Regions from separate parts of the Sphingomonas oligophenolica genome, predicted to be linked through region 2. Evidence: predicted binding sites of a transcription regulator. Region 2 holds the regulator's gene; each other region holds the start of a gene.
The links. Region 2 encodes LexA, which represses DNA repair genes until DNA is damaged. Its sites were predicted from a motif close to GTTCCNCNCTTGTTCT; they were not measured.
Positions count from the first base shown of each region.

Region 1: a site for LexA is predicted at 5,330-5,345, ahead of recA (recombinase RecA). Genes of this name have one in related genera too.
Region 3: a site for LexA is predicted at 2,723-2,738, ahead of ABD050_RS00210 (ImuA family protein). Genes of this name have one in related genera too.
Region 4: a site for LexA is predicted at 2,400-2,415, ahead of uvrA (excinuclease ABC subunit UvrA). Genes of this name have one in related genera too.

Region 1 covers NZ_BAAAEH010000028.1:80,965-88,216, reverse strand. The annotation lists gene ABD050_RS14100 (M24 family metallopeptidase) at 1-982, opposite strand, end outside; gene ABD050_RS14095 (dicarboxylate/amino acid:cation symporter) at 1,168-2,469, shown strand; gene ABD050_RS14090 (glutathione S-transferase family protein) at 2,460-3,086, opposite strand; gene ABD050_RS14085 (class I SAM-dependent methyltransferase) at 3,083-3,934, opposite strand; gene recA (recombinase RecA) at 4,146-5,252, opposite strand; gene ABD050_RS14075 (hypothetical protein) at 5,370-6,434, opposite strand; gene ABD050_RS14070 (adenosine deaminase) at 6,547-7,252, shown strand, end outside.
Region 2 covers NZ_BAAAEH010000061.1:50,551-57,802, forward strand. The annotation lists gene ABD050_RS26975 (L-lactate permease) at 1-599, shown strand, start outside; gene ABD050_RS26980 (hybrid sensor histidine kinase/response regulator) at 728-2,644, shown strand; gene ABD050_RS26985 (molybdopterin molybdotransferase MoeA) at 2,696-3,901, shown strand; gene lexA (transcriptional repressor LexA) at 3,977-4,660, shown strand; gene ABD050_RS26995 (2OG-Fe(II) oxygenase) at 4,654-5,274, opposite strand; gene ABD050_RS27000 (ComEC/Rec2 family competence protein) at 5,271-7,252, opposite strand, start outside.
Region 3 covers NZ_BAAAEH010000001.1:41,851-49,102, reverse strand. The annotation lists gene ABD050_RS00225 (nuclear transport factor 2 family protein) at 1-264, shown strand, start outside; gene ABD050_RS00220 (acetyl/propionyl/methylcrotonyl-CoA carboxylase subunit alpha) at 269-2,134, shown strand; gene ABD050_RS00215 (MaoC family dehydratase) at 2,136-2,588, shown strand; gene ABD050_RS00210 (ImuA family protein) at 2,769-3,500, shown strand; gene ABD050_RS00205 (DUF6504 family protein) at 3,421-4,977, shown strand; gene ABD050_RS00200 (error-prone DNA polymerase) at 4,974-7,252, shown strand, end outside.
Region 4 covers NZ_BAAAEH010000024.1:10,258-17,509, forward strand. The annotation lists gene uvrA (excinuclease ABC subunit UvrA) at 1-2,389, opposite strand, end outside; gene ABD050_RS12990 (PQQ-binding-like beta-propeller repeat protein) at 2,592-4,094, shown strand; gene ABD050_RS12995 (tyrosinase family protein) at 4,338-5,969, shown strand; gene ABD050_RS13000 (trimeric intracellular cation channel family protein) at 5,986-6,618, opposite strand; gene ABD050_RS13005 (YoaK family protein) at 6,697-7,252, shown strand, end outside.

The DNA of each region.
Region 1 (7,252 bases), on a different contig from region 2:
GCAACCGGTAGCGCGGGCCGTAGCCGAGCGCCTCGTAATGGCGGCGGACCGCGTCGTCGACCGACCCCGCGGGCACCCCGATCCGCGCGGCGGCAAACCCGGCCGCCTGCCCGTCATGAACGTCCTTCCACACCTTGCGCTGCTCAGCGCTGGCGGCGCCGAACACGAAGGTACGCGAGACGTCTGACTGGTAACCCTGAACGGTGCAGCCGCAATCCATCAACACGATCTGCCCATCAGCGACCCTTTGCGGCGCGCGGCTGCCATGCGGATAGGCGGCTGCCTCGCCGATCAGGATCAGCGCGAATTCGGGATCGCCACCGAGCTTGCGGGTCGCGGCGTTCATCAGCGCGCCGATATCGGAGGGGGTCATCCCTTTCTCGATGCGCGGCCAGGTCCAGCGATAGGCGGCAATCGTCACATCGGTCGCGGTCTGCATCAGCGCGATTTCGGGCGCGGTCTTGATCATCCGGCAGCCGCGCACCACCGGATTCGCCGAGACGAGCCTTGCCTCGGGCAACACCCGGGCGAGGCCGTTAACGGCGAAATAGCGCACCGTCTCCTCGATGCCGATCGCGCCACCCGCGAGCTTGCGGTCCTTCAGGAAGCCGGCGACGACAGCGAGCGGGTCCTCGTCTTCCTGCCATACGCGCACATCGGCGGGTACGCCGAGAGTCTGGCGGACCGAGGGCTCCTCGAAAAAGGGCGTGACGATGCAGGGATCGCCCTCGACCGGCAGCACCGCAGCAGTCAGCCGCTCGCTACGGCCCCAGCGCACTCCCGTGAAATAGATCAGGGACGAGCCGGCCTCGATCAGCACAGCGCCGATTCCATTCGCCTTCATCAGCCGCTGGGCACGGGCAATCCGAGCGCGGCGCTCGGCCTCGCCGATCGGCGCCGTGGCGGTGGTGATATCGCTCAGCGCGCTGAGGTCCGGCTCGGCGGCGCGCAGGATCGACGGTATGGTGAGCAATGGCAGCATGGCCGCTGCACTGGCGAGCGTCTGGCGACGGGTCAGCAGCACGAGGCGTTTCCCTTTCCTGCGATACGGTCAGGATGCGAAGTGTCGCGCAGCGACAATGTCAATTCGGGCATGAGCTGACATAAGGCGCTTGACCGCGCCGCGGCAATCCCCTTCCCTGCCCGCTTGATTCCGGGGAGTTTTTCATGGCGAAACGCCTGACGCTTTTTATCTTGATCGGGCTTGTGCTCGGGCTTGCTGTCGGCTGGTCGATCAATGCCGGGGTCGATGACGGAACGCCCGCGGCGGCGGCACAGCTCAAGCTCATCGGCTCCTGGATCTCGGTGGTGACGACGATCTTCCTGCAGCTGATCAAGATGATCATCGCCCCCCTGGTATTCGCCACCCTGGTGACCGGCATTGCGCATATGGGCGATACCGGCGCGCTTGGCCGGGTCGGCGCCAAGGCGTTGCTGTGGTTCATCTGCGCGAGCCTCGTCTCGCTGACCCTCGGCCTCTGCCTCGTCCATCTGCTCCAGCCCGGGGTCGGGCTCAATTTGCCGCTGCCGCCGGTGACGGCCGCGACCGGGCTCGCCAAGCCGGTGTTCGATCCCAACGACTTCGTGAAGCATATCTTCCCGGCCTCGATCATCGGCGTGATGGCGACCAACGAGATCCTGCCGATCGTTGTCTTCTCGGTGTTCTTCGGCGTCGCGCTCACTGCGATCGGCGAAAAGGCAGCGCCGATCGTCCGTGCGGCCGAAGGGCTGGTCGCGGTGATGCTGCAGGTGACTGACTATGTGATGCGCTTCGCGCCGGTCGCCGTGTTCGCGGCGGTCACCGCGGCGCTCGCCGAGCAGGGACCGAGCGTGATCGGCAAGCTCGCCTATTTCATGGGCAGCGTCTATCTCGGGCTCGCCTTGCTCTGGGCGCTGCTGATTGGCGCCGCCTTCCTCGCCATCGGCAAGCGAACCAGGCTGCTCTTGCGCTATATCCGCGAGCCGATCCTGCTGGCCTTCTCGACCGCCTCGTCCGAGGCCGCCTTTCCCCGCACGCTCGAAGCGCTCGACCGGTTCGGCGTGCCGAAGCGGATCTCGAGCTTCGTGCTGCCGCTCGGCTATTCGTTCAATCTCGACGGCTCGATGATGTACATGACCTTCGCGTCGCTGTTCATTGCCCAGGCTTATGCCATCCATCTGTCGCTCGGCACCCAGATCGCGATGCTGCTGACGCTCATGGTGACCTCGAAGGGCATTGCCGGCGTGCCGCGCGCGAGCCTGGTGGTGATCACGGTGACGCTTTCTCAGTTCAACATCCCCGAGGCGGGCATCCTGCTCGTCCTCGCGATCGACCATTTCCTCGACATGGGGCGGTCGGCCACCAATGTCGTCGGCAATGCAATCGCCGCGAGTGTGGTTGCGCGCTGGGAGGGTGGGTTCGAACCGCCGATGCCGGCAGAGATCGAGCCGCCGCACGCGCCGAGCCACGGCCTCAGCGGTCAGGCATAGGCATAGGGGCCACCCCGCGCGAGCGCTGCCTGATAGGCGGGACGTGCGTGGATCTTGTCGAGCCAGGCAATGGTGTGCGGGCGCGAGGCGCCGAGCCCGGCGCGTCCGCGTGCCGCTTCGAGCGGAAAACTCATCATGATGTCGGCGGCGGTCATCTCGTCGCCCGCGAACCAAGGGCGGGCGGCCAGCTCGGATTCGACATAATCAAGATGGACATCGATCATGGGCTGTATCCGCTTGATCGCCGACTTGCCGAAGATCGGAATCCGGTTGAGGACAAGCAGCACGAGCAGGGGCGGCATCAGCGACCCTTCGGCATAATGCAGAAACATGCGGTAGCGCAGCACTGACTCGCGATGGGCGAGCGGGCCGAGCCGCCCGTCGGCCTTTTCAACGAGATATTCGATGATCGCGCCGGTTTCGGCGACCACGACGCCGTCATCCTCGATCACCGGCGACTTGCCGAGCGGGTGGACGCGTTTCAATTCGGGCGGGGCGAGCATTGTCTGCTTGTTCCGCTCGTAGCGCTTGACCTCATAGGGCATGCCGAGCTCCTCGAGCATCCACAGGATGCGCTGCGAGCGCGAATTCTCGAGATGGTGGACGATGATCGTCATTGTGCCTCTCCTGCCGCTGCTTGCGCCGACCATAGCCATGCCGCAGCGGGGAAATCCACTGTGTCGCCCGATCGGTGGCGATGGAGCACGTCGGCCATGCGATCGAGCATCGCACCGCGCTCGGCCGGATCGGCAGCCTTGATCGCCCGTGCGGTCGGCCCGATCCGGCTGAAGAGATCGAGCGCGTCGGCGATCGGATCGGCACCCTCACCGGCGCAATAATTGTAATCGACCGATATGGCGCGGACGTCACACCAGCCTGCAGCCTCGAGCAAGGGCGTGACGAAGTCAGGATCGGCAAAGGCAAAGGGGCCAGGCGCATAGCCGGCGGGCACTGGCTGGGGTCCACCCAGAACCGCGGCCAGAAGCTCGGATGCCCAGGGGTTGAGCGCAGCGTCCCGAAAACAGGAAAAGACGAGGCGGCCGGCCGGCGCCGCAGCGCCGCGGATCGCGGCGAAAGCAGCTATGGGATCAGCGAAGAACATCACGCCGTGCCGCGAAACGAACAGGTCGACCGGCGCCTGATCGCCAACAAGTGCCTCGACCGGGCCCGTCGCGAAGCGCAGATTCGGGAGATCGGCAGCCCGTGTCGCCGCAATCGCGGTGAGGCCCGGGGAAATGTCGATGCCACAGATGCGTGCGGCGGGCAGCGCCGCTGCAAGAGCAAGGCTGGTCGCCCCGGCGCCACAGCCAATATCCACAATCGCCGGGGCATCGATCCCCGCTACCGCAGCGATCGCCGCTGCGTTGAGACGCGGCGCGAGACCGGCAAAGCTGCGATCGGTACGCTGCCATTCAGTGGCCCAGACATCGCCGACCGGGCCGCTCCATTCGCTTGCATCCATCATGCTTCCTTCCCGATGAGGGCCGATCCCGCAAAGATCCGGCGCGTCGGTGGTGTAGCTGCTTTCGTCCGCCCTGGCGAAGAGCCAATCGCCCCATGAAATATGAAAGGCCCGCCGTCGTGGGCGGGCCTTTCCGGGTTTTGCGACGGGAGAAACGCCGCGCTAAACTTGATTGTCGAGCATCCGCCCCCTCCCCGCTTGGGAGAGAAGAAGATCAGAGGTCGTCGTCCTCGCCATCGGCGTCGGGGCCGGCCATCATCTCTTCGGCGACCTTGTCGGTACGGGCCCGGATCGCCTTTTCGAGGCGGTCGGCCATTTCCGGATTTTCCTTGAGGAAGGTCTTGGAATTCTCGCGGCCCTGGCCAATCCGGACGCTGTCGTAAGAAAACCACGCGCCCGATTTCTCGACCAGCCCGGCCTTGACGCCGAGGTCGAGGATCTCGCCGATCTTGGAGACGCCCTGGCCATACATGATGTCGAACTCGACCTGCTTGAACGGCGGTGCGACCTTGTTCTTGACGACCTTCACCCGGGTGGTGTTGCCGATGATTTCCTCGCGATCCTTGATCTGGCCGGTGCGGCGGATGTCGAGACGGACCGAGGCATAGAATTTCAGCGCGTTGCCGCCCGTCGTCGTCTCGGGGTTGCCGTACATCACGCCGATCTTCATGCGCAGCTGGTTGATGAAGATCACCATGCAGCGCGAGCGGCTGATCGAACCGGTCAGCTTGCGCAGCGATTGCGACATCAGCCGCGCCTGCAGGCCGACATGGCTGTCACCCATTTCGCCCTCGATCTCGGCGCGGGGCACGAGCGCCGCGACCGAATCGACCACCAGCACGTCGATCGCGTTGGAGCGAACCAGCGTATCGACGATCTCGAGCGCCTGCTCGCCGGTGTCGGGCTGGGAGACGATCAGTTCGTCGATATTGACGCCGAGCTTCTTGGCATAGACCGGATCGAGCGCATGCTCGGCATCGACGAACGCCGCTGTGCCGCCGCCCTTCTGCGCTTCGGCGATCACGTGAAGCGCAAGCGTCGTCTTGCCCGAGCTTTCCGGACCATAGATTTCGATCACCCGGCCGCGCGGCAGACCGCCGACGCCGAGCGCGATATCGAGGCCGAGCGAACCGGTCGAAATCGATTCGACCTGCATCGTCTCCTTCGATCCGAGCCGCATCGCGCTGCCCTTGCCGAAGGCGCGATCGATCTGCGCGAGTGCTGCCTCGAGTGCCTTGGCGCGCTCGCCGGAAGCTTTCTCGTTTGCCTTGTCGTTGGAGACTGCCATTTTGTTGTCGATGACCTTCAAAGATGCCGCCACTGGGAGCCTCCGTCGCTAGACTGATCACGCCATCTGTTCAATGCGTGTTGGAAGCTTCGTATATGGTTTGTTCCAGAAGAACAAGTGGGGAACGATCTTTTTTTGTTCCGCTGTTCCTCAAGCCGGGAAAACCGGGCTGCCGGGCGGCGCCTGGCCGGGCTCGATCACATAAATCAGCGCGCCATGTTCCGTACAGCCGAGCGCGGCCGCGGGCGGATCCTCATAGGACCGGTCGTAGTCAGGGATGATCCCGTACCAGGCGGGCAAAGCGACCGCGAAACGCGCACGCAGCGCCGGTTCATCGATCACGCAGGCGGCGTGGACGATTTGGCCGAACTGAAGCTTCACGATAATCCCGGCGCGGCGCATCGCCAGCTCGACCGGGGCGAGATGCGCGCAGGTGGCGGACATATCCGGCGCGAGATCATAGGCGATCTGGGCGTCGGACCAGCTCTCGCCGCGTTCAATCCGGTCGGCATAGGCGCTGAGGATCGGATCGCCCCGCATTTCGATCAGGCGCAGCCGTTGCGCTTCACGCCAGTCCGCATGCTTCGAGCGCGCGTCGCGCCGCGCACCGGAGCGCCGGTCATGTCGGGCTACGCCCCGCCCGACATGGTACAGGCCATAGGTGATCGCGGCCGCGACGATAAGGATCGCGGGCAGGTGATACTGCTCGATTACCAGCGGCATCGCATCACGATGAAGCGTGAACCCGGCCCAGAGCACAACCACGAAACCTGCGCCTATCCCCGCCATCGCCACCAGCAGGCCAAACAGCGGACCGGGCTCCCGCATGCGCGGCACGGGCGGGCCGGCGATGCCCGGCGCTCCGCCCGCCCGGACCGAGGTGCTGACGACGGCCCATAAGGCATAGCCGCCGAGCATTGTGCCGATCGGGAAGCCGAAGAGCAGCAACACCGATACGATCGCGACCGGTATTCGCGCCCATGGCTTGCCGAGCAACAGACCAAGCCCGCCGATCGTCGCCGGTAACAGATAGAAGATCGCGGCGATGGCGAAGAAGAAGCCGATCCAGGCAAGTGCTTCGGGGCCGCGCGGATCGGATTCGAGCCCGAGGCCGATGCAGAGCGCAGTCCCGATCGCCAGCCCGAGCACGCCCAGGATCAGATAGATCCAGGCGATGACGCGAAGCGGCGTGGAGAGGCGAGTCCGGTCGGTCATCGTTGCGGGACCGTAATCGATCGACGCCTATCCGCAAACCACCCGCACATGGTCAGCCAGGGCGACGGGATTCCGGCTTGCTCCCCTGCCCGCCCCGCGCGATGAATGCGGCATGACGGACCATGATTTCATCACCGGGCTGCCCAAGGCCGAGCTCCACCTCCATATCGAGGGCAGCCTCGAACCCGAGCTGATGTTCGCGCTGGCGGAGCGCAACAGGATCACGATCCCGTTCGCGACTGTCGAGGCGGTGCGCGCCGCCTATGATTTCTCCAACCTGCAGGATTTCCTCGACATCTATTATGCCGGCGCGAATGTGCTGCAGACCGAGCAGGATTTCCGCGACCTGGCAGTGGCCTATTTCGATCGCGCGGCGGCGGACGGCGTCGTCCATGCCGAAATCATGTTCGATCCGCAGACTCATACCGATCGCGGCATTGCCTTTGGCACGGTAATCGCCGGCCTGCTCGCCGGCATGGCGGACGCCGAGACACGGCACAGCATGACGTCGAAGCTGATCATGAGCTTCCTGCGCCATCTCGACGAGGAGGCCGCTTTCGCCACGCTGGCGGCGGCCGAACCCTGGCTCGACCGGATCGACGCAGTCGGGCTCGATTCATCGGAGCTTGGCCATCCGCCGGAGAAATTCGCGCGGGTGTTCGCGGCGGCGCGCGGCAAGGGCCTGCGCCTCGTCGCGCACGCCGGCGAGGAAGGGCCGCCCGATTATGTCCGGCAGGCGCTCGACCTGCTCGATATCGACCGGCTCGACCACGGCAATCGAAGCCTGGAGGATCCGGTGCTGACCGCACGGCTCGCCC
Region 2 (7,252 bases):
CCGCTACGGCGGAGCCCGCGATTTACACCTTCAATCCGCTGTCGGCGACCGGATCGGCGATCCTGCTCGCCGGCGTGCTGAGCGCCGTGCTACTCGGGCTCGGCCCGATCGGGATCGCGAAAAGCTATGGCCGCGCCTTCATGATGGTGATCCCCTCCCTCTCGACGATCGCCGCGATGCTCGCGCTCGGCAACGTCACGCGCTTCGCCGGGCTCGATGCGACGATGGGGCTCGCCTTTGCCGCGACTGGCGTGATGTATCCGTTCTTCGGCACGATGCTCGGCTGGCTCGGTGTGGCGGTGACGGGATCCGACACGGCCTCGAACGTACTGTTCGGCGGCTTGCAGAAAGTCACGTCGGAACAACTCCACCTTTCCCCGGTCCTGATGGCGGGCGCGAACAGCGCGGGCGGGGTGATGGGCAAGATGATCGACGCGCAGAGCATCGTCGTCGCCTCGACCGCAACCCAATGGTTCGGGCAGGAAGGGCGAATCCTGCGTTATGTCTTCCTGCACAGCTTCGTGCTGGCGTCACTGGTCGGGCTGGTGGTGATGTTGATAGCCTATGTTCCACCCTTTACGCTGCTGGTACCGCGTTGAGGTCGGAAAGAACATGCCAGGCGGCGCGTTTCGGGACTAAGCCGTTGATCTCTGTCTATTGCTCAAAGCGGGAGTCGGTGCGTAGGTGATGAGTGCGAACCAGTCTTCAGGACTTTCCAAGGGCATCCATGCCTGATCCAAGCCGTTTCGATTCTGATCTGTCAGAACAGCGCTTTCAGCTGCTGGTCAACGCCGTCACCGATTACGCGATCTATATGCTCGATCGCGGCGGGCATGTCGTAAGCTGGAATCCCGGCGCCCGGCGTTTCAAGGGCTATGAGGCGGATGAGATCATCGGCCAGCATTACTCCCGCTTCTTCCGTGAGGAGGATCGGGCGGCGGGGATGCCCGAACGCGCCCTTCGGGCCGCCGAAGTCGAAGGGCGGTTCGAAGCGGAGGGCTGGCGGATCAGGAAGGACGGCACGCGCTTCTGGGCGAGCGCCGTCATCGATCCGATCCGCGACGAAGCCGGAGAGCTGATCGGCTTCGCCAAGATCACCCGGGACATCACCGAGAAAAAGGCAGCCGAGCGACGGCTCTACGAAAGCGAGCAGCGGTTCCGCCTGCTCGTGCAGGGAGTCACTGACTACGCCATCTACATGCTCGACACCGATGGCAGGGTCACCAACTGGAATGCCGGCGCCCAGGCGATCAAGGGCTATTCATTCGAGGAAATCGTCGGCGAGCATTTCTCGCGCTTCTACACCCCCGAGGATCGCGCCGCGGGAGTGCCGGCACGCGCGCTCGCGACGGCGCTTGCCGAGGGCAAATATGAAGCCGAAGCCATCCGGGTCCGCAAGGACGGCACCCGGTTCTGGGCGCATGTCGTGATCGACCCCATCCGTGACGATTCAGGCCGCCATATCGGCTTTGCCAAGATCACCCGGGACGTCACCGAGCGCCGCAATGTCGAGGAAGAGCTCGATCAGGCCCGCGCCGCGCTGGTCCAGTCGCAGAAGCTGCAGGCCTTGGGCGAGCTGACCGGTGGTATCGCCCATGATTTCAACAATCTGATAACCGTGATCCGCGGCTCGGCTGAATTGCTCCGGCGCGGCGGCCTCGACGAGAAAAAACGGGCTCAATATCTGAATGCGATCATCGAGACCGCGGATCATGCGACGACCCTGACCAGCCACCTGCTTGCCTTTGGGCGCCGTCAGCCGCTCAAACCCGAAGTGATCGATCTCAATGTGCGGCTCGATGCTCTTGCCGAGGTTCTCTCGAGGACGCTGGGGGGTGGAGTCGAAGTGAAGCTCGACCTTGCCCCGACGCTCGGACTCGTCGATGTCGATTCCACCCAACTCGAAACCGCGCTGCTCAACGCGGCGATCAATGCGCGCGATGCGATGCCCAATGGCGGCACGCTGACGCTGTCGACGCACAATATCGCCGACGAGAGCGGCGACATGGTCTGCGTCGCCCTGTCCGATACCGGGTCGGGGATGCCGAAAGAGGTTCTTGACCGGGCGTTCGAGCCTTTCTTCACCACCAAGGCGGTCGGCAAGGGCACCGGGCTCGGATTGTCCCAGATTCATGGCTTCGCCGCACAGGCAGGCGGCAGGGTCGAGATCGACTCGGTTTCCGGAAAAGGCACGACAATCCGGATTCTCCTGCCGCACTCTCACAAGTCGATCGCAGCGAGGTCGACATTCGCAAACCAGGCGGTGGACGGCGCCGGCAAGACCGTGCTGCTGGTCGAGGACAACGAACAGGTGCGAAATTTCGCCCATATCCTGCTCACTGAACTCAACTATCGGGTGATCGACGCCGAGTCCGCCGAGCAGGCGCTCGCTGTGCTCGACGCCGAACCGGTCGACCTGGTCTTTTCGGACGTGGTGATGCCGGGGCAAAGCGGAGTCGAGCTTGGGCGGCTCGTGCGGGAAAGATTTCCGGCCCTCCCTGTGCTGCTCGCGAGCGGCTACAGCGAAGAAATCGCCAAAGGGGGTGCCGGCGATTTCGATATCCTGCCGAAACCCTATGGCGCCGACAGCCTGGCGGCGGCGCTTGCGAGGGTGGTCAACGATACGGTTCGCCAACCTGCCTGACGGATCGCGGCGCGAAGACCGGTGGCTCCCCGCGTTCCGAAGGGCTAGGGCATGATGATGCGCTCGGGCACAGCCTCTCCTCTTCTCCCCGTCACAGAGGCGCGCGCGCGTCTCTTCGCCCTTGCCGTGCCGGTCGCCGCCGAAACGCTGCCGCTGCGCGACGCTGCCGGGCGCTGGGCGGCCGCGGACATCGTCGCGCTCCGCACCCAGCCTTCAGCCGATCTTTCGGCGATGGACGGCTATGCGATCCGTTTCGCCGATCTCCCGGGGCCGCTCACCCTGATCGGCGAGAGCGCGGCTGGCCGTCCCTTTCCCGGCACGGTCGGCGCCGGCGAGACTGTCCGCATCTTCACCGGCGCCGCGATGCCGGCAGGCGCCGATACCGTGCTGGTCCAGGAAGAGGCGGCGCGCGAGGGCGACCGGGTGACACTCACTGGTGAAGGGCCGCGCACCCTGGGCCGCAACATCCGCCGCAAGGGGCTCGATTTCTCGCATGGCGACACGCTGGTCGCAAAAGGCGAGCGCCTCACGCCCGCGCGGATCGCAGTGGCGGCCACCGGAGGGCTCGGTGCGCTCCCCGTCAATCGCCGCCTCCGCGTTGCGATCGTGGCGACCGGCGACGAACTCGTCGCACCCGGCATCGCGCTTGGCGGCGACTCACTGCCCGAATCCAACGGCGCGATGCTCGCCGCAATGCTCGCCGACCTGCCCGTGGAGATTCTCGACCTCGGCATCCTGCCCGACCGGTTCGATGTGACGGTGGCCGCCTTCAGGCGCGTCGACGCGGATATCCTCGTCACCACCGGTGGCGCGTCGGTGGGCGACCATGATCTCGTCCGGCCCGCGCTCGAGGCGGCAGGCGGCAGCCTCGATTTCTGGCGGATCGCGCTGCGCCCCGGCAAGCCGATGATGGCCGGGCGGCTGAACCAGGCAGTCGTGCTCGGGCTGCCCGGCAACCCGGTCTCGGCCTTCGTTACCGCCACCCTGTTCCTCAGGCCGCTGATCGCGGCCATGTCGGGTGCCCTTGATCCCCTGCCGCGCTTCGCCACCGCGATCCTCGGCCAGGATCTTCCCGCAAACGACCACCGCGAGGATTATCTCCGCGCCGAAACCCGCGATGGCCTGGTTTTCGTGGCGGGCCTGCAGGACAGTTCGATGCTCCTCACCCTCGCCCGCGCGGACTGCCTGATCGTTCGCCCGGCCAACGCACCCGCCATCATGGCGGGCGATCCGGTGGAGATCCTCGTCATCGCCTGACAATGGGTTGGCGCTTGACAGACTGTTGGAACATTGCGTAAACGTTCCCAGTCTGTTCCCGACGGAGGATCTGGGATGCTAACGCGCAAGCAACACGAGCTGATCTGCTTCATCAATGATCGCCTCGCCGAAACCGGGGTCTCCCCCTCGTTCGAGGAAATGAAGGAAGCGCTCGATCTCAAGTCCAAATCGGGCGTCCACCGCCTGATCAGCGCGCTCGAGGAACGCAAGTTCATCCGCCGCCTGCCCAACCGCGCCCGGGCGCTCGAAGTGCTGCGCGTGCCCGAGCGGCCCGAAACCGCGAAAAAATCCGCCGCCACCGCCCCGGCGGGCCCAGCACTGGCGGGTAATGTCCGCAAGCTTCCCGAGCCGGCCAATGACGTGATCGAGATCCCGCTGCACGGCCGGATCGCGGCCGGCGTGCCGATCGAGGCGTTCGAGGGCCATTCGATGCTCGCGGTGCCCGCAGCCCTGCTCGGCGGCGGCGAGCATTATGCGCTCGAGGTGTCGGGGGATTCGATGGTCGAGGCCGGCATCCTTGACGGTGATTACGCGCTGATCCGGCGCACCGATGTCGCCCGCGACGGCGAGATCGTCGTTGCCCTGATCGAAGACAGCGAGGCGACGCTCAAATATTTCCGGCGCGAAGGCGCGATGATCCGCCTAGACCCAGCCAATCGTGCCTATGATCCGCAGCGTTATGCGCCCGATCAGGTCCGTGTGCAGGGCAAGCTTGCCGGGTTGCTCAGGCGCTATTGAGCCGGGAGCGCCCGACGCACCCAGCAATTGATCGCGAAACGCGAATCCTCGAACCGGCCCGACGGACAGGCGACGGGACGCACTTCGTGGCGCGCGAACGAGGCGAAGGCCAGCAGGGCGTTTTGTTCGGGCGCGATGTCGGCGGAGCGATTGCTGGCCGGGTTGAACGCATGGAGACGCAGCTCGCCGCCTGAATAGGCTTTCGGCTCGGTGTGGAAATAATAGACCGCGCTCAGCACCCGGTCGCTCTTGCGCGCCGGGCTGGTTTCGGTGTCGACATGCGGGCGGTAGAAGTCGCCGTCATTATAGGCGATCAGTGAAAGCTGCACCGTCTCCGGCGCGAACGGCGCCATGCCGAGGTCGCTGGCCAGGGCCGGGACGGCATCCAGCACCCTTCGCCTGAACGCTTCCACCCAAGCCTGCTCGGGCAGCCGCGCGGTCAAGGAGCTGCGGATATTCGCCCTGAGTTGCGCGCTGTCGACGAGCGACGGCGCAAAACAGGCGCGATGTGCCAGCGACCAGTCCAGGATCGCGCGATGCTCGGCCACAGGGAGGAAGGCGCGCCGCAGGATGTGCGGCGCGGGCTGGTCAAGGAGGCTGGGCTGGACGCTCATTGCGGGCTTATCGCGCCATGCCGGTGAGTCCGCAACGACGCTGGCGGCACGGCGGAGGCGAGCCAGGGGTGCTCATCGCCCGGGTGCCTGACCGTCACGACCCGGCTATTCCCCAGCGCGATCGCGATGCCGCCGGTTTGCGCCAGCGTGGCGCGGTCGAGTTTCAGCCAGCGTGGGCGGCATGCGACGGGCAGGCGGCGTTCGCTGATGACGATGTCGGCGCCGCCGCATGCCGCGACCAATTCCGCCGTCGGCACCAGATAGGCGCTGCGCGTGGCAAGCACCCGCCAGGTGCGACCGCCCGCCGGGCGCTCGACGAGACACAGGTCGCGGCTGCAGCGCGCATTGGGCTGATCGGAGAGCAGCAGCAGATTCTCGTCGGCGCCGCCATTCTCGGCCAGCATATCGGCGGTGTAATCGCCGACCCGGTCGCGCAGCAGCGCGAGGCCACCGCTCGCGGTGCGGAGCGCGACATGGCGGCCGTCGCCCGTCACGAGCAGGTCGGGTGTCGGCGTCAGCAGCGCCCAGATCGCACCGATCGCGAGCGGCACCGCGCCAAGCCGCCGCCAGCGAGTCCGCCACAGCGCGATCCACAGCCCGCCGATCACCATCAGGCCATAAGCCCCGCCCGGCATCGCCGGCAGCGCGGCGACCGAGCCGGGCATGCTGGCGGTCTTGTGCGCAATCCACAGCAGCAGATCGAGCGAACGCCCGGTCAGCCACCAGAAAGGCGTGCCGAGACCAACTGAATCGAACAACAGCGCCAGTGCCTCGAACGGCATCGTCACGAAGGTCGTCAGCGGGATCGCGACGATATTGGCGACTGAGCCGTAAATCCCCGCCTTGTGGAAATGAAACAACGAGATCGGCAACAGCGCAAGCTCGACGACGATGCCGGTCAGCAGCAACGAGGTCAGGTCGCGACCGAGCTTGCGCAGCCGCCCCTCCTCGCGCGGCGCGAACCAGGCCTTGATCCGCGGATGCTCGTGCAGCGCGATGATCGAGGCGACCGCCGCAAAGGAAAGCTGGAAGCTCGGGCCGGCGAGCGATTCAGGATAGAGGAGCAGCACGACGAAGGCGCCCGCCGCGACCAGCCTCAGCGTCAGCGCTTCGCGGCCCATCGCGAGCGCGACCAGCACGAGCAGCGCCGCAACGCAGGAGCGGATTGTCGGCACCTCGGCGCCGGTCAGCAGGGTATAGCCGATCGCCGCCAGCGCGCCCGCGCCGGCCGCGATCAGCGGGAGGCGGAACCGCAGCGCGAGCCAGGGGCTGAGCGCAAGCAGGCGAAGCACCAGGAACATCACCGCCGCGACCACGGCCGTGATATGCAAGCCGCTGACCGAGAGGAGATGGGCGAGCCCCGATCGGCGCATTGCATCATTGTCGGCTTCGGGGATTGCGCCCTGATCGCCGGTCGCGAGCGCCGCGGCGATGGCACCCGCCCCGCCGGGGACGCTTTCCTGGATGTGCCGCGACAGCCGCTCCCGCAGCCCGTTGCCGTTCGCCACGCCCGGCGCGACGATCGTGACCGGCCCGAAGCCCCGCCCCGTCCCGCCGATGCCATCGAACCAGGCGACGCGGCCATAATCATAAGCGCCGGGCACCGCCGGCTCGGGTGGCGGCATCAGCCGCGCCCCGAGCCGAATCGTCGCCCCGCGCGAGAGCCCCGGCGGCATATCGGCATCGGCAAGGTTGACGCGGAGATGCGGTGGAAGCTCCACGGGGCGCAGCTCACTGCCCTGTGCCGGGTCGTAACGGCCCTCGTGCCCGCGCGAACCGCACCGGCGACCCTTGCACGGCCGCGGCGGTGTCGCGATCACCCGTATGGGCGCGAGCCGCAACCTGACGAGCCCGCGTGGCGGCAACGGTTCGACGCGCTCGACGCGTGCCTCGAACGTCACGATCGCCGGCCGCGCGAGGATTGCCGCGCTGGCTCTCTCGGCACGCCACCAGATCAGCGCGATGCCCGCCGCGACCA
Region 3 (7,252 bases), on a different contig from region 2:
GAGATTGAACTGCGTTCGCCGTTCGCGAAGGTTTACGCAAGTGAGGGCCTGATCAAGGGCAGGGCCGATGTTCTGGCATATTGGCAAGAAGCTATCCGCCGATTGCCAAATCTCACATTCGAGATGGTGAAGGTCTATAGAGGGCACCAAGCATTATCGATGCACTACGTAGATTCTATCGGCCGAAATAGCATCAAGACAGTTCTGTTTAATGATCGGGACGAGGCAATTTTCGAGACAAATTGCCTCGATCGACTGCGCTGAGCCGATGATTGCTTCTGTTCTCATCGCCAACCGAGGGGAGATCGCGCTGCGGATCTTTCGTACGGCGAGATCTCTCGGCATACGCACGATCGCCGTACATAGCGACGTCGATGCGGCCATGCCCTTCGTCCGCGAAGCAGACGAAGCGGTGTGCATCGGTCCCGCGCTCGCAAGGGATAGCTACCTGCGTCAGGACCGGATCCTGGAGGCCGCAAAGGCGATGGGAGCAGAAGCGATTCATCCGGGCTATGGCTTCCTCTCAGAGAATGCCGAGTTTGCCGAGCTAGTGCAGGCGGCCGGCCTGGTATGGGTCGGTGCGCCGCCTGCCAGCATCCGCGCGATGGGCCTGAAGGACGCCGCCAAGGAGCGGATGATTGCGGCAGGTGTGCCTGTAACGCCGGGCTATCTGGGCGTGGATCAATCCCCAGAACGGCTCCAGAGCGAAGCGGACGCAATCGGCTATCCGGTGCTGATCAAGGCGGTCGCGGGCGGCGGCGGCAAGGGCATGCGCAAGGTTGACGAAGCGCACGCCTTCGCTGAATCCTTGGAAAGCTGCCGGCGCGAGGCCGCGTCATCGTTCGGCGATGATCGCGTGCTGATCGAAAAATATATCCTCTCGCCACGCCATATCGAAGTGCAGGTGTTCGGCGACACACATGGCAATGTGGTGCACCTGTTCGAGCGCGACTGTTCGCTCCAGCGCCGCCACCAGAAGGTGATCGAGGAAGCGCCGGCGCCAGGTATGGACGAAACGACGCGCGATGCGATTTGCGCCGCAGCTGTGCGGGCGGCGCAGGCGGTGGACTATGTCGGTGCCGGCACGATCGAGTTCATCGCCGACGCGAGCGAGGGCCTGCGGGCGGATCGCATCTGGTTCATGGAGATGAACACCCGTCTCCAGGTCGAGCATCCGGTGACCGAGGCGATCACCGGGCAGGATCTGGTCGAGTGGCAGTTGCGGGTGGCGTCGGGCGAGCGGCTGCCGAGGCGACAGGAGGAGCTGTCGATCACCGGCTGGGCAATGGAGGCGCGCCTCTATGCCGAGAACCCGGCGAGCGGCTTCCTGCCTTCGACCGGCCCGCTAGAGCGTCTGCGCTTTCCGCAGGGCGTCCGCATCGACAGCGGTGTTGAGGAAGGCGGCGAGGTTACACCGTTCTACGACCCGATGATCGCCAAACTCGTTGTCCACGCGCCCACCCGCGCTGCCGCTGCCGGCAAGCTCGGCGATGCCGCGGGCGGCACCGAGGTATGGCCGGTAAAGACCAACGCCGCCTTCCTGGCGCGCGCCGCTCGGCATCCCGAATTCGTGGCGGCCCGGATCGATACGGGGTTCATCGAACGGCATATCGAAGCGTTGGTGCCCCCGCACGAGCCTTCTGCCCGCGTCCTTACCAGTGCTGCCCGCGCTATCCTTTCGCCGGTCTCCCTCGATCCATGGAGCGGGCTGACCGGCTTCCGCGCCAATGCGGCACCCGATCTGCGCGCAGAAGTGACCGTGGGCGGCCAGGTGCATCTCGTCACGCTGGCCACGCCCGTTCCAACCAGCATCGCCGCGTTCGACGGCGGTAGCGTGCTGTTTGCCGATGGCGAGGCGTGGCCGTTCTCCCGGCCGCGTGCCGACGATATCGTGCGTGGCGATGCCCTATCCGATGGGATGATCGTCGCGCCAATGCCCGGCAGGATCATCTCGGTGGCGGTTTCGCCGGGCGATGCCGTGACCAAAGGACAGCGGTTGCTGGTCCTGGAGGCGATGAAGATGGAGCAGGGCCTCGTCGCGCCATTCGATGGCATTGTGGCGGAGATCAGAGCCGTGGATGGCGCCCAGGTGTCCGAAGGCGCGTTGCTCGTGCGCATCGAGAAGGACGCCTGACATGGCCGGACGCTTCTTCGATGAATGGGCGATCGGCGATCACATCGTCCACGTGATTCGCCGCACCGTCACTGAGACCGACAATCTGTTATTTTCGACGATGACTCACAATCCGCAGCCGCTCCATCTGGACGTCGAGGCGGCGAAGGCAAGCGAGTTCGGGCAGATTCTCGTCAACGGCACTTTCACCTTCGCGCTGATGATCGGTCTTTCGGTGGGCGAGACGACGCTCGGATCGCTCGTCGCAAATCTCGGCTACGACAAGCTCGTGCATCCCAAGCCCGTGTTCATCGGCGACACGATGCGGGCGGAGAGTGAAGTGGTCGACCTGAAGGATAGTAGATCGCGGCCAGGCGCAGGCATCGTCACCTTCTCGCATCGTCTGATCAATCAGCGCGACGAGGTCGTTTGCCAGTGCCTGCGCAGCGCACTGCTGAACCGGACGCCGAAATAGGCCGCGTCCATTCGCGCTGAGCGAGCTACTCGGACGAATTGTGCAAGCAGCGCGATTCCGCCAATTTCGTGATTGGGGCTCCCGGAATATCCCGCAGCCTCATAACGCGCGCTTGACTCTTCGCGCCACGCGTCGGAACAAATAGGGAACAATCCACCGCCACCCGAGTCTCCTGATGCCATGTACCAGCCCGCTGTCCTCGAAAAACTACGAGCGCAAATCGCGCGGATCGAGGGCGTGGGCGTTCGTCATGCTGCGATTCCCTTCGGGATAGACGAGCTCGACCTCCGCCTGCCCGGCCGGGGAATCGCCGTCGGTGCGTTGCATGAGATAGCCGGCAGCCCCGATCTGGCGGACGACGCCAGCGCGACGATCTTTCTCGCTGGCATCCTTGCGCGGATCGAAGGTCCGGTCTTCTGGTGTCTCCGCTGGCGCGACCTGTTCGCGCCCGCGCTCCACCTGGCGGGCCTCCACCCCGATCGTGTAATCCATGTCGAGGCGGGCAGCGATACCAACGTCCTGTTGGCGATGGAGGAATGCCTCCGGCACAGCGGGCTTGCCGGTGTCGTGGGTGAGGTCTCCAAATATACGACGACCGCGTCGAAGCGGCTCCAGCTCGCGGCCGAGAGCTCGGGTGTCGCCGCCTTCGTGTTCCGCCGGGCCTCGAAAATCGAGCAAGCGGCGGAAGGCACGGCGGCCGTGACACGCTGGCGCATCACGGCGTTCCCGAGCGAGGACCTGGGTATTCCTAGCCTTGGGCGACCGCGCTGGAACGTGACGCTGGAAAGGGTACGCGGCGGCAACCCGCACGCATGGATTGTGGAGGGCTGCGATGCGACGGGTCGCATCGGTCTATCTTCCGCACTGGTCGACCGACCGGCTGCGGCGGACGACCGCAAATTCGTCGCCTGACCGCGACGCCCTCGCGCGCGACCGTCCGCTCGTAACGGCGATCCCGGACCATCGCCGCCGCGTGATTGCCGCGGTCGACCTGGCTGCGCGGGCACTCGGCATTCGTCCTGGCATGACCGTCACGCAGGCGCGGTCGTTCGCGCCCGAACTGGAGGTCGTCGATGCCGAGCCAGAAGCTGATCTTGAAGGCCTTCGCCGTCTCGCGCTCTGGGCGGGCCAGCGATATTCGCCATTTGTCTCGCCGGATGCGCCCGACGGCATCTGGCTCGATATCACCGGATGCGCCTCGTTGTTCAGCACCGAGAAGGCGCTTCTGAAGGATCTCCATCGCCGGATCGCCGCATTCGGCCTGACCGTGCAGATTGCGGTCGCCGATACCGCGGGCTGCGCCCATGCCGTGGCGCGGCATGTCCCAGCGGGGCGCCCGGTGACGATCGAGCCGGGAGACCATCGCAAGGCCATCGCCCTGCTGCCGATCGTGGCCCTGCGCCTCCCGGCCAGTGACGTCGAGGGCCTGCGCAAGCTCGGGTTCGAGCGCATCGAGCAGCTGATCGGGGCGCCGCGCGGCCCGCTTGCGAAGCGCTTCGGGCGCGATCTCCATCGCCGCCTCGACCAGGCCCTGGGTAATGTGCCCGAGCCGATCGAACCGATCTTTCCGGAGAATGTGCCGCGCGCGCGGCGCGGTTTCATGGAGCCGATCGCGACCTCGGAAGCCTTTGCACGGGTGATCGGTGATCTGGTCGGCGATGTCGTCGAGCAGCTTGGCCGTATCGGCAAGGGCGCCCGCCGGCTCGACTGCTACTTCCACCGGGTCGATGGCCATACCCAGGCGATCCGCATCGGCACTGCCGCGCCGTCGCGCGATGCGCGCCACCTCGCCAAACTGCTTTGCGCGAGGATCGAGACGGTCGAGCCGGGGCTTGGCATCGAGGCGATGATCCTGGTCACGCCGCTGGTCGAGGGCATGGCGGCCCGGCAGGGCGAAGGATTGGAAAGCCTCGGTCGGCGCGGGCCGGATCTCGCGGCATTGGTGGACGCGCTCGCCAACCGGTTCGGCCAGCGCTCTCTTCACCGCAGCGGTCCCCGGGCCAGCGCGATGCCCGAGCGCTCGATTGCCCTGTCGCCGGCGCTTGGCAGGCCGACCGGCGCCGCGTGGGACGACGACCTCCCGCGACCTTCGCGGATGCTGGAGCGCCCGGAGCCGATCGAGGTGATCGCGCTGCTGCCCGACGACGCGCCGCGCATGTTCATCTGGCGGCTCAAGCGATATCGCGTCACGCAGGGTGATGGCCCAGAGCGCCTGCATGGCGAATGGTGGCGCGAGGGCGGGCATGAGGCCGGCACGCCGCTGGCCGTGCGCGACTATTACCAGGTCGAAACCGAGACGGGCGGTCGCTACTGGCTGTTCCGGCTCGGCGACGGGACAAGCCATGCCACCGGAAACATGCGCTGGTTCATCCATGGCGCGTTCGCATGACCGACGATGCACCCGGCTATGTCGAGCTGCAGGTCACGACCCATTTCAGTTTCCTGCGAGGTGCGTCCTCGCCCGAGGAGATGTTCGCTGCCGCCGCGCTGCTCGGCCTGCCGGCGCTGGGCGTGGTCGACCGCAATTCGGTCGCCGGCATCGTTCGCGCGTGGGATGCGGAGAAGACCACGGGTGTCCGGGCAATCATCGGCTGCCGGCTCGACCTTATCGATGGCACGGCGCTGCTGGTCTATCCGACCGATCGCGCCGCCTATGGCCGGATGTGCCGCCTCCTCAGCGTCGGCAAGGCGCGCGCCGGCAAAGGCGCGTGCCATCTCGACTGGTCCGATGTCGAGCAATGGCAGGAGGGGCTGATCGTCATGCTCGTCCCCGATCGTGCCGATGCCGTCGCGGAGACCGCGCTGGCGCGTACGAAGCGGATCTTCGGAGACCGCGCCTATATGGCGTTGTCGGTTCGGCGTCGGCCGCGCGACGCGATCCGCCTGCGTGACTTGTCGGCGATGGCGGTGGCGGCACGCGTGCCGACCGTCGCCACCAACGACGTGCTGTACCATTCGCCCGAGCGCCGGCTGCTGCAGGACGTGGTCACCTGCATCCGCGAGAAATGTACGATCGACGAGCTGGGCGACCGACGTGAGCGATTCGCGGATCGCTATCTCAAGAGCGGCCAGGAGATGGAGCGGTTGTTCCGCCGCTACCTGAAGGACGCGTCACCCGTTGGGCGCAGCGTCGAGTTGGCGGCGCGCTGCACCTTCAGCCTTGAGGAACTGCGCTACCAATATCCCGACGAAATCCGCGTCCCCGGCCGGACGCCGCAGGAAGAGCTGGAGCGGCTGACCTGGGAAAAGGCGCCCGAGCGCTATCCCGAGGGCATCGAGGGCAAGGTGCGCGAGCAGCTTGTGCATGAACTGAGGCTCATCGCCGAGCTCGAATATGCGCCCTATTTCCTGACGGTCCATTCGATCGTCGCCGAGGCGCGACGGCGTGAGATCCTCTGTCAGGGCCGAGGATCGGCGGCGAACAGCGCCGTCTGCTACGTGCTCGGCATCACCTCGATCGACCCGGTCCGCTCCGAGCTGCTGTTCGAGCGGTTCGTCAGCGCCGAACGAAGGGAACCGCCCGATATCGACGTCGATTTCGAGCATGAGCGGCGCGAGGAAGTGATCCAGTGGATCTACGAAACCTATGGCCGGATCCGCTCGGCGCTGACCGCCGTCGTTACCCGGTTCCGGTCCAAGGGCGCGGTGCGCGAGGTCGGCAAGGCGCTGGGCCTCAGCGAGGACATGACCGCCGGGCTTGCCTCGTCGGTGTGGGGCTGGAGCCGCGAGGGGGTCGAAGCCAAGCATGCCGAGGAGATGAACCTCGACCTTGGCGATCGGCGCCTCGCATTGACGCTGGACCTGGCCCGCACCCTCATCAACACGCCGCGGCATCTTTCCCAGCATCCCGGCGGGTTCGTCTTGACCCGTGACCGGCTTGACGAGCTGGTACCGATCGAGCCGGCCGCGATGGACGATCGGCAGGTCATCGAATGGGACAAGGACGACATCGATCTTCTGGGCTTCATGAAGGTCGATGTCCTCGCGCTCGGCATGTTGTCCTGCATGCGCCGCGCGTTCGAATTCCTGGAGAACGACAAGGGGACCAGGCACGACCTCGCCACCATCCCGGCGGAGGACCCCGCCACCTACGCGATGATCCGGAAGGCCGACACGCTCGGCGTCTTCCAGATCGAGAGCCGGGCGCAGATGGCATCGATTCCGCTGATGGCGCCGCGCACCTTCTACGACCTCGTCATCCAGGTCGCGATCGTGCGCCCCGGCCCGATCCAGGGGGACATGGTCCATCCCTACCGCCGCCGCCGCAACGGTCAGGAGGAAGTCACCTATCCGACTGAGGAACTGCGCCGGGTGCTGGAGAAGACCCTGGGCGTGCCGCTGTTCCAGGAGCAGGCGATGCGGGTCGCGATCGAGTGCGCGGGATTCACCGCCAGCGAGGCGGATCTTCTGCGGCGGGCGATGGCGACGTTCAAGCTCACCGGCGGCGTATCGCACTTCCGGGACAAGCTGATCAGCGGAATGGTCAACCGGGGCTATGACCAGGATTTCGCCGAAAAGACGTTCAAGCAGATCGAAGGCTTCGGCTCTTACGGCTTTCCGGAAAGCCACGCCGCGAGCTTCGCGCTGATCGCCTATGCCAGCAGCTGGATGAAGTGCCATCATCCCGACGTCTTCTGCGCGGCCCTGCTGAACGCGCAGCCGAT
Region 4 (7,252 bases), on a different contig from region 2:
CGGGCAGGAAGTGCATCTCGATCTTGAGCAGGCCGTCGCCCTGGCACGCCTCGCAGCGGCCGCCCTTGACGTTGAAGCTGAACCGGCCCGGTTTGTAGCCGCGCGCCTGGCTTTCGGGGAGGCCGGCGAACCAGTCGCGGATCTGGGTGAAGGCGCCGGTATAGGTCGCCGGGTTCGAGCGCGGGGTGCGGCCGATCGGCGACTGATCGATGTCGATCACCTTGTCGAGATATTGGAGGCCGGTGACCTTCTCATGCTTGCCGGCGAGGACGCGGGCGCCGTTCAAGGAGCGCGCGGCGGCGGCATAGAGCGTGTCGATGGTGAAGCTCGACTTGCCCGAGCCCGACACGCCGGTGACGCAGGTGAAGGTGCCGAGCGGGATGCTCGCGGTGACGCCGCGCAAATTGTTGGCGGTGGCGTTGTGCACCGTCAGCTTCTTGCCATTGCCCTTGCGGCGCTGGTCCGGGAGTGGGACCTCGCGGGTGCCGTTGAGATAGTCAGCGGTGATGCTGCCCTTGGAGGCGAGGATCTGGTCGAGCGTGCCCTGCGCGACCACCGCGCCGCCATGGACGCCGGCGCCGGGGCCCATGTCGATGATGTAATCGGCGGTGCGGATCGCATCCTCGTCATGCTCGACCACCAGCACGGTGTTGCCGAGATCGCGCAGCCGCCTGAGCGTCTTGAGCAGCATGTCGTTGTCGCGCTGGTGGAGGCCGATGCTCGGCTCGTCGAGGACGTAGAGCACGCCCGAGAGCCCTGAGCCGATCTGGCTGGCAAGGCGGATTCGCTGGCTCTCGCCGCCGCTCAGCGTGCCGCTGGTGCGATCGAGGTTGAGATAATCGAGCCCGACATTGTTGAGGAAGCCGAGCCGTTCGAGGATTTCCTTGAGGATGCGCTCGGCGATCTCGCGCTGCTGGCCGGTGAGGACGTGCGGAACGTCCGTGAACCAGGCGAGCGCATCCACCACCGAGAGGCGGGTGACCGAGGAGATGTCGCGCATGCCGATCTTGACCGCCAGCGCCTCGGGCTTGAGCCGCGCGCCGTGGCATACCTCGCAGGCGGCGCTGCTCTGATATTTCGACAGCTCCTCGCGCATCCAGGCGCTCTCGGTCTGGAGCAGGCGGCGGTTGAGGTTGCCGATCACGCCTTCGAAGGGCTTCTTCACGTCGTACGACTTGCGGCCGTCGACGAAGGTGAGCGTGACCGGCTTGCCGGCGGTGCCGTGGAGGATGATCAGCTTCACCTCGCCGGGGAGATCCTCCCAGGGCGTATCGAGGCTGAAGCCGAATTCGCGAGCCAAGCTGCCGAGCACCTGCATGTAATAGGGGCTGGGCGGGTTGGACTTGGCCCAGGGCACGACCGCGCCCTTCTTGATGCTGAGCGCGTGGTTGGGGACGACGAGTTCCTCATCGAACAGCATCTTCTCGCCGAGGCCGTCGCAGGCCGGGCAGGCGCCTTGCGGGGCGTTGAAGCTGAACAGGCGCGGCTCGATCTCGGCGATGGTGAAGCCGGAGACCGGGCAGGCGAATTTTTCCGAAAAGACGATCCGGTTGGCGGGGATGCCGGTGTTCTTCATCTTGCCTTCGGCGACGAAGGTTTGCGGGGCTTCGCGGACGGCGTTCTTCTTAAGCCCCTCCCCTTCAGGGGAGGGGCTTAGCTGAGCCACGGTCGTATCCACCAGATCCACATAGGCCAGCCCCTCGGCCAGCTTCAGCGCCGTCTCGAAACTGTCCGCCAGCCGGGTCGCCATGTCCGGCCCGACCACGAGCCGGTCGACCACTACTTCGATGTCATGCTTGAACTTCTTGTCGAGCGCCGGCGCCTCATCGATCTCGTGGAGCTCGCCGTCGATGCGCACCCGGGTGAAGCCGGCCTTCTGCCATTCGAGCATCTCCTTGCGATACTCGCCCTTGCGGCCGCGCACGACCGGCGCGAGCAGATAGAGCCGCGTGCCCTCGGGCAGCGCCATCACCCGGTCGACCATCTGGCTGACGGTCTGCGCCGCGATCGGCAGGCCGGTCTCGGGCGAATAGGGGATGCCGACCCGCGCCCATAACAGGCGCATATAATCATAGATCTCGGTGACGGTGGCGACGGTCGAGCGCGGGTTGCGGCTGGTCGTCTTCTGCTCGATCGAGATGGCGGGCGAGAGGCCCTCGATATGATCGACATCGGGCTTCTGCATCAGCTCGAGGAACTGGCGCGCATAGGCCGAGAGCGACTCGACATAGCGGCGCTGCCCTTCGGCATAGATGGTATCGAAGGCGAGGCTCGACTTGCCCGAGCCCGACAGGCCGGTGATGACCGTGAGCGTGTCGCGCGGGATGTCGATCGAGACATCCTTGAGATTATGTTCGCGCGCGCCGCGGACGGATATGTGGGTCAGCATATCGGCGTTTGTTCCAGATTTGTTCGGATTGGGCAAGGCCTGAGCCGCAGGGTGGCGAGATGGGAATGAAATCGCCAAACGCAAGCGGCGGCCGGATTGCGGCGGGAAAGGTAATCGTGCATTTCAGTGACTTGCGAGTCGCAGCAGGCGGCGAGATGGGCGCGTTGACCACGCGTCGACCCGGGGGGGGGGGGGATAATTCATGCGCGCAATGAAATCGACCATCGGTGCCCTGGCGGCGCTGTGGGCGGTGCCCTCCCTCGCGCAGACAAGGCCGACGCTGTATCCGGCCGCGCAGACAGTCGACGTCACCGAAGGCGCCACCGATACGGCGATCAAGTTCAGGGCATCGACGCCGGCATATGACAAGCCACTCTTCCCAGATGTCCAATTCGACCCTGCGAAGCTGAGCCAGGACGGGCCGATCGTCATGTCGGCTCCGAACGTCTATCGCGCTGCGTTCAAGTCGGTTGCTACCCTGCCGGGGGGCGTGACCACCGGCACGGTCACTTTCCGCATGTGCCGCGACAGCCCCTGCGCCCATCCATGGCCGGGCACCGAACAGGTTTTCACCTATACGATCAACGTCGCGCTGAAGGACTGGGTAACCTATCAGCGCGATGCCGGGCATAGCGGCTATGTCCATGCCAGCTACACAGGCACGTTCAAGAAGCGCTGGGTGTGGCAGCCTGCCGGCACGGGCGGCATGTCGGCGGTGGCGACCAAAGGAAGCTCGATCTTCATTGTGCGGGGAGACTATTCCTCCAACAGCATCGTCTCGCTCTCGATGCTGGGCGCACCGCAATGGGTGTATCCGATCGGCACGACCGCTTATGTGAGCGCCCCGGCGATCGCAGACAACAAGGTCTTCGTTCCCTATATGGTGATGTCGTCCGTCACCAATCCAATTGTTGCCCTCGACGCCGCGACGGGCAATGTGGCGTTGTCGAACATGACGTTCGCCTCGCAATGGTCGCCGTTCACCGCCCCGACCCCCTATGGCGACGCTCTGCACCTGGCGGCCGGATATTTCGGCAACGAGGTCACGGCATACGCACTTGCGAGCGGCGAGACGCGCTGGGATTCGGCAGGGCAGGGCCCTTGGATTTATGGTGGAGAAACCCCCGCCGTCGACGCCCAGCATGTCTATTACTATTCGGGTTCGTCCCTCGACGTTTTCGACCGCCTGACCGGGACGCGAGTCAATTCTTTTGCTGATCCTTATTTCAGTTGGGGCGGCTACACTTATCTCGGCGGACCGATGCTGGGCACGAATGGCAACGTCATCCTGCAAAGCGGGACGGGTTATTACAAGCCGCTTGTGAAGTTCACTTCGGGCGGAGCGGCTACCCAGCTTGGAACCAACAGCTATGTGACTGCACCGGCAATCGCTAAAGGAACGATTTATTCAGCGACTCTGTCGCAGCTTGATGCTGTGAGCGAGGCCGATGGATCGATCCTGTGGTCATGGATGCGTCCCCAGGACGACTATACCTATATCACCGGCAATATCGTCGCGACCGATACGCTGATTTTACTGAGCACCGGCCTGAAGCTCTATGCGATCTCGGCAACCGATCCGGCGCACCCGGTTGTCTGGTCAGCGACGACTCCTGGGAATATCGCCATATCGCGCGACGGTCTGCTACTGGTAACGACCACGCTGAACGGAAGCCCGGCACTGGTGGCCTATAGCGTGAAGTAACGGGAGCCGGGCCGCCGCGGCGAGCACGGCGCATTTCTTCGCCGTATTTGCAATTCAGCGACAGTCTGCGCCGCCTTTCCCACCAGACCGGCTTCATCTCTCCAAGACCAGCGCAGTACTAGCCCCTATTATCATGGCGGAGACGGCGAAGTTAACCGCCGCGAGTCGGAGCGTCGACAGGACTACCGACTGAAGCGCTATTTGTGCGTTCGGGACATTGTACTCGTTCGAGGGGTATCCGCCATGAAAACACTGTACTCAATCGCCTTTTTCGGGGCTGCCACGCTGGCAATGCCAGCCGCTTATGCCGGGACGAGCGCCACCACGTCGGCCGCGCGCTCCCCGTTCCTCGCATCGGCCAGCGACCCGCAGCTCGACCGATGGATGTGGGCCTTTGCGACCGCGCAGCTGCAGACGGTCGCCGCCGATGCGCTGGGCACGACGGTCGGCGGGCTGCCGCCACCACCGCCGCTGAACACCACCCGCCAGTCGATCACCGCCCTCAACGCGACCCAGCTCGCCAGCCTGCGCCGCGGCATCGCGCAGATGATCGCCTGGAACTCGGCGCCGCAGGGCAGCGCCGACTTCAAGCGCAGCCTGCGCTATTGGGCGAACATGCACGCCTATATCGGCACCGGCTGCTCGTCAGCTTCCGGTCTGAACTATCCGGGGATGAGCGGGCTCTCGCTGCAATCCAAGGCGACGCCCGACCAGATCGCGACCTGGTGCACCTGCCAGCACGGCACGATCCAGTTCCTTACCTGGCACCGCATGTATCTCTTCTATTTCGAGCAGGTGCTTCGGCAGGCGGCGGGCGACCCCAATCTCCGCCTGCCTTTCTGGGATTATGAGACTGACGGCCATATCCCGCCGGCCTATCGCAGCCCGACCTATGTCGATGGCGGGGTGACCAAGCCCAACCCGCTGTACGTCGCCAACCGCCAGGCGCAGCTCAACGCCGGCACTGCGGCGCTGTCGTCGTCAGTGACGTCGACTGCCGGGGCGATGCCGGCCTCGACCTACAGCCCGTTCAACAGCGCGATCGAGCAGACCCCGCACGGCGCGGTGCACTGCGCGACCGGGGTGGCGAGCTGCCCGAGCGGCTATATGGGCTATGTGCCCTCGGCCGGGAACGACCCGATCTTCTACAGCCATCACGCCAATATCGACCGGCTCTATGAATGCTGGCTGCGGATCAATCCGTCGGCGCGGTTGCCGAACAACCCGGCGCAGCTCGCGGCGCATTTCAGCTTCATCGACGGCGCCGGCAATCTGGTATCGCCGATGGTCGGCAACATGCTGACGACAGCGCAGCTGGGATATCATTATGCGGCCGGCGGCGGCTGTCCGCTGGTGATCAAGCTGCCGCCGATCCATATCCTGCTGGAGACCCCCTATCATGTCTATCCATTGATCGGCCCGACCATCCTGCAGCGCGGGACGACGGTGGTGCCGCTGAAGCTCGCGGCCGCCACGCGCAAATCATTGCTGGCGGCGCCCCCGCGGAAGGGCGGCGCCTTGCGCTCGATGCTGGTGATTGACGGCCTGGCCTATGACGAGCCGCCCGGCGTGCTCTACAATGTCTATGTCCAGGGCCCGGGCGGCAAGCGCCAGCTGGTCGGGGTGATCAACTTCTTCAACGACACAGCGCCGCGCCACGACGACATGGAAGGCATGAAGGGCGAGATGGCCGACATGTCGACCCGGACGTTCGATGCGACCGACGCGCTGGCCGCTTTGGGCGCGACCGGCGACGCCTCGCTGGTGCTCGAGCCGACCACGGGCTTGACCGGCAGCACCGTGCTGAAGGCGGCCCAGCAGATCAGCCCGCGCGCCAGGGTGCGGTTCAGCGCGGCACGGATCGAGCAGCGATAGGCAGACCCGCGCCGCCTCAGCGCCGCCCGCGATAGCTTGGCAGCGCCAGCTTCCAGTGGATCGCGACCGCGCGCAGGCCGAAGCCGGCCGTCGCGGCGATCGCTGCGGCGGCAAAGGCAGGGATTCCCGCCGATACCAGCGCGACATGGCATCCAGCGGCCAGCGCGGCGGCGGTGACGTAAAGCTCCGGCCGCATCAGGATCGAGGGCTCGCCGGCCAGCACGTCGCGGATGATGCCGCCGACACAGGCGGTGATGACGCCCATCAGCGCGGCGGGCACCGGCGGCACGCCGAACGCAAGCGCCTTGGCCGCGCCGAACACCGCATAGGCGGCGAGGCCCGCTGCATCGAGCCAGTCGAGCGCCGCACCCCGCCACCATGCCTGGGGCGTCATCCACACCAGCACCGCGACCGCGAGGCAGACCGCTGCCACAAACGGATCATGCACCCAGAAGACCGGCGCCCCGATCAGCAGATCGCGCACTGATCCGCCACCAACCCCGGTGATCAGCGCGAAAAAGGCTGCCGTCACGAAGGTCTGGGCGCGGCGGGTCGCGGCAAGCGCGCCGGTGGTCGCGAACACCGCGATGCCGAACAGATCGAGCCAGGGCAGGATCGAGCCGAATTGCCAGAGGAGCGAAGCGTGCATCATGCCGGTCTATCGCGCGACCGCCGCGCGCGCAAAGCGGCCTTGCTAGGTCGATGGCGGCTGGGACATATGGGCGCGATGCAACGCTATCAGCCGCCGATGATCGCCCTTGCCGTCTGCCTCGCCGCGCTCGCCGGGTTCGTTGATGCCCTTGCCTATTCGAGTCTGGGCGGCTTCTTCGCCTCGTTCATGAGCGGCAACACGACGCGGCTCGGCGTCGCCGTCGCCGCGGCGCACTATGACGAAGTGCGGATGGCGGGTGCGCTGATCCTGAGCTTCGTCGCCGGCGCGATGGTCGCCACTGTCATATCGCGCCGTTGGCCGCAGCACCCGCAGGCGGCAGTGATGATCGCCGTGACATTGTTGCTCGCCGCTGCGGCAATGCTCGCACGGCTATATCCCGGGAGCCAGGCGTTGTTGCTGCTCGCCGTGGCGATGGGCGCCGAGTGTGGGGTCGGCATCGGCGTCACCTATATGAGCTGGACGCTGGTTCGGATGGGGCAGACACTGGCCGGCACCCTGATGGGGGATAGTGATCGCTGGGCCTGGCTGCGCCATCTGCTGCTATGGCTCGCTTTCCTGCTCGGCGCCGTCACCGGCGGACGTTGCCACGGCGCTTTCGGGGCGGGCGCAC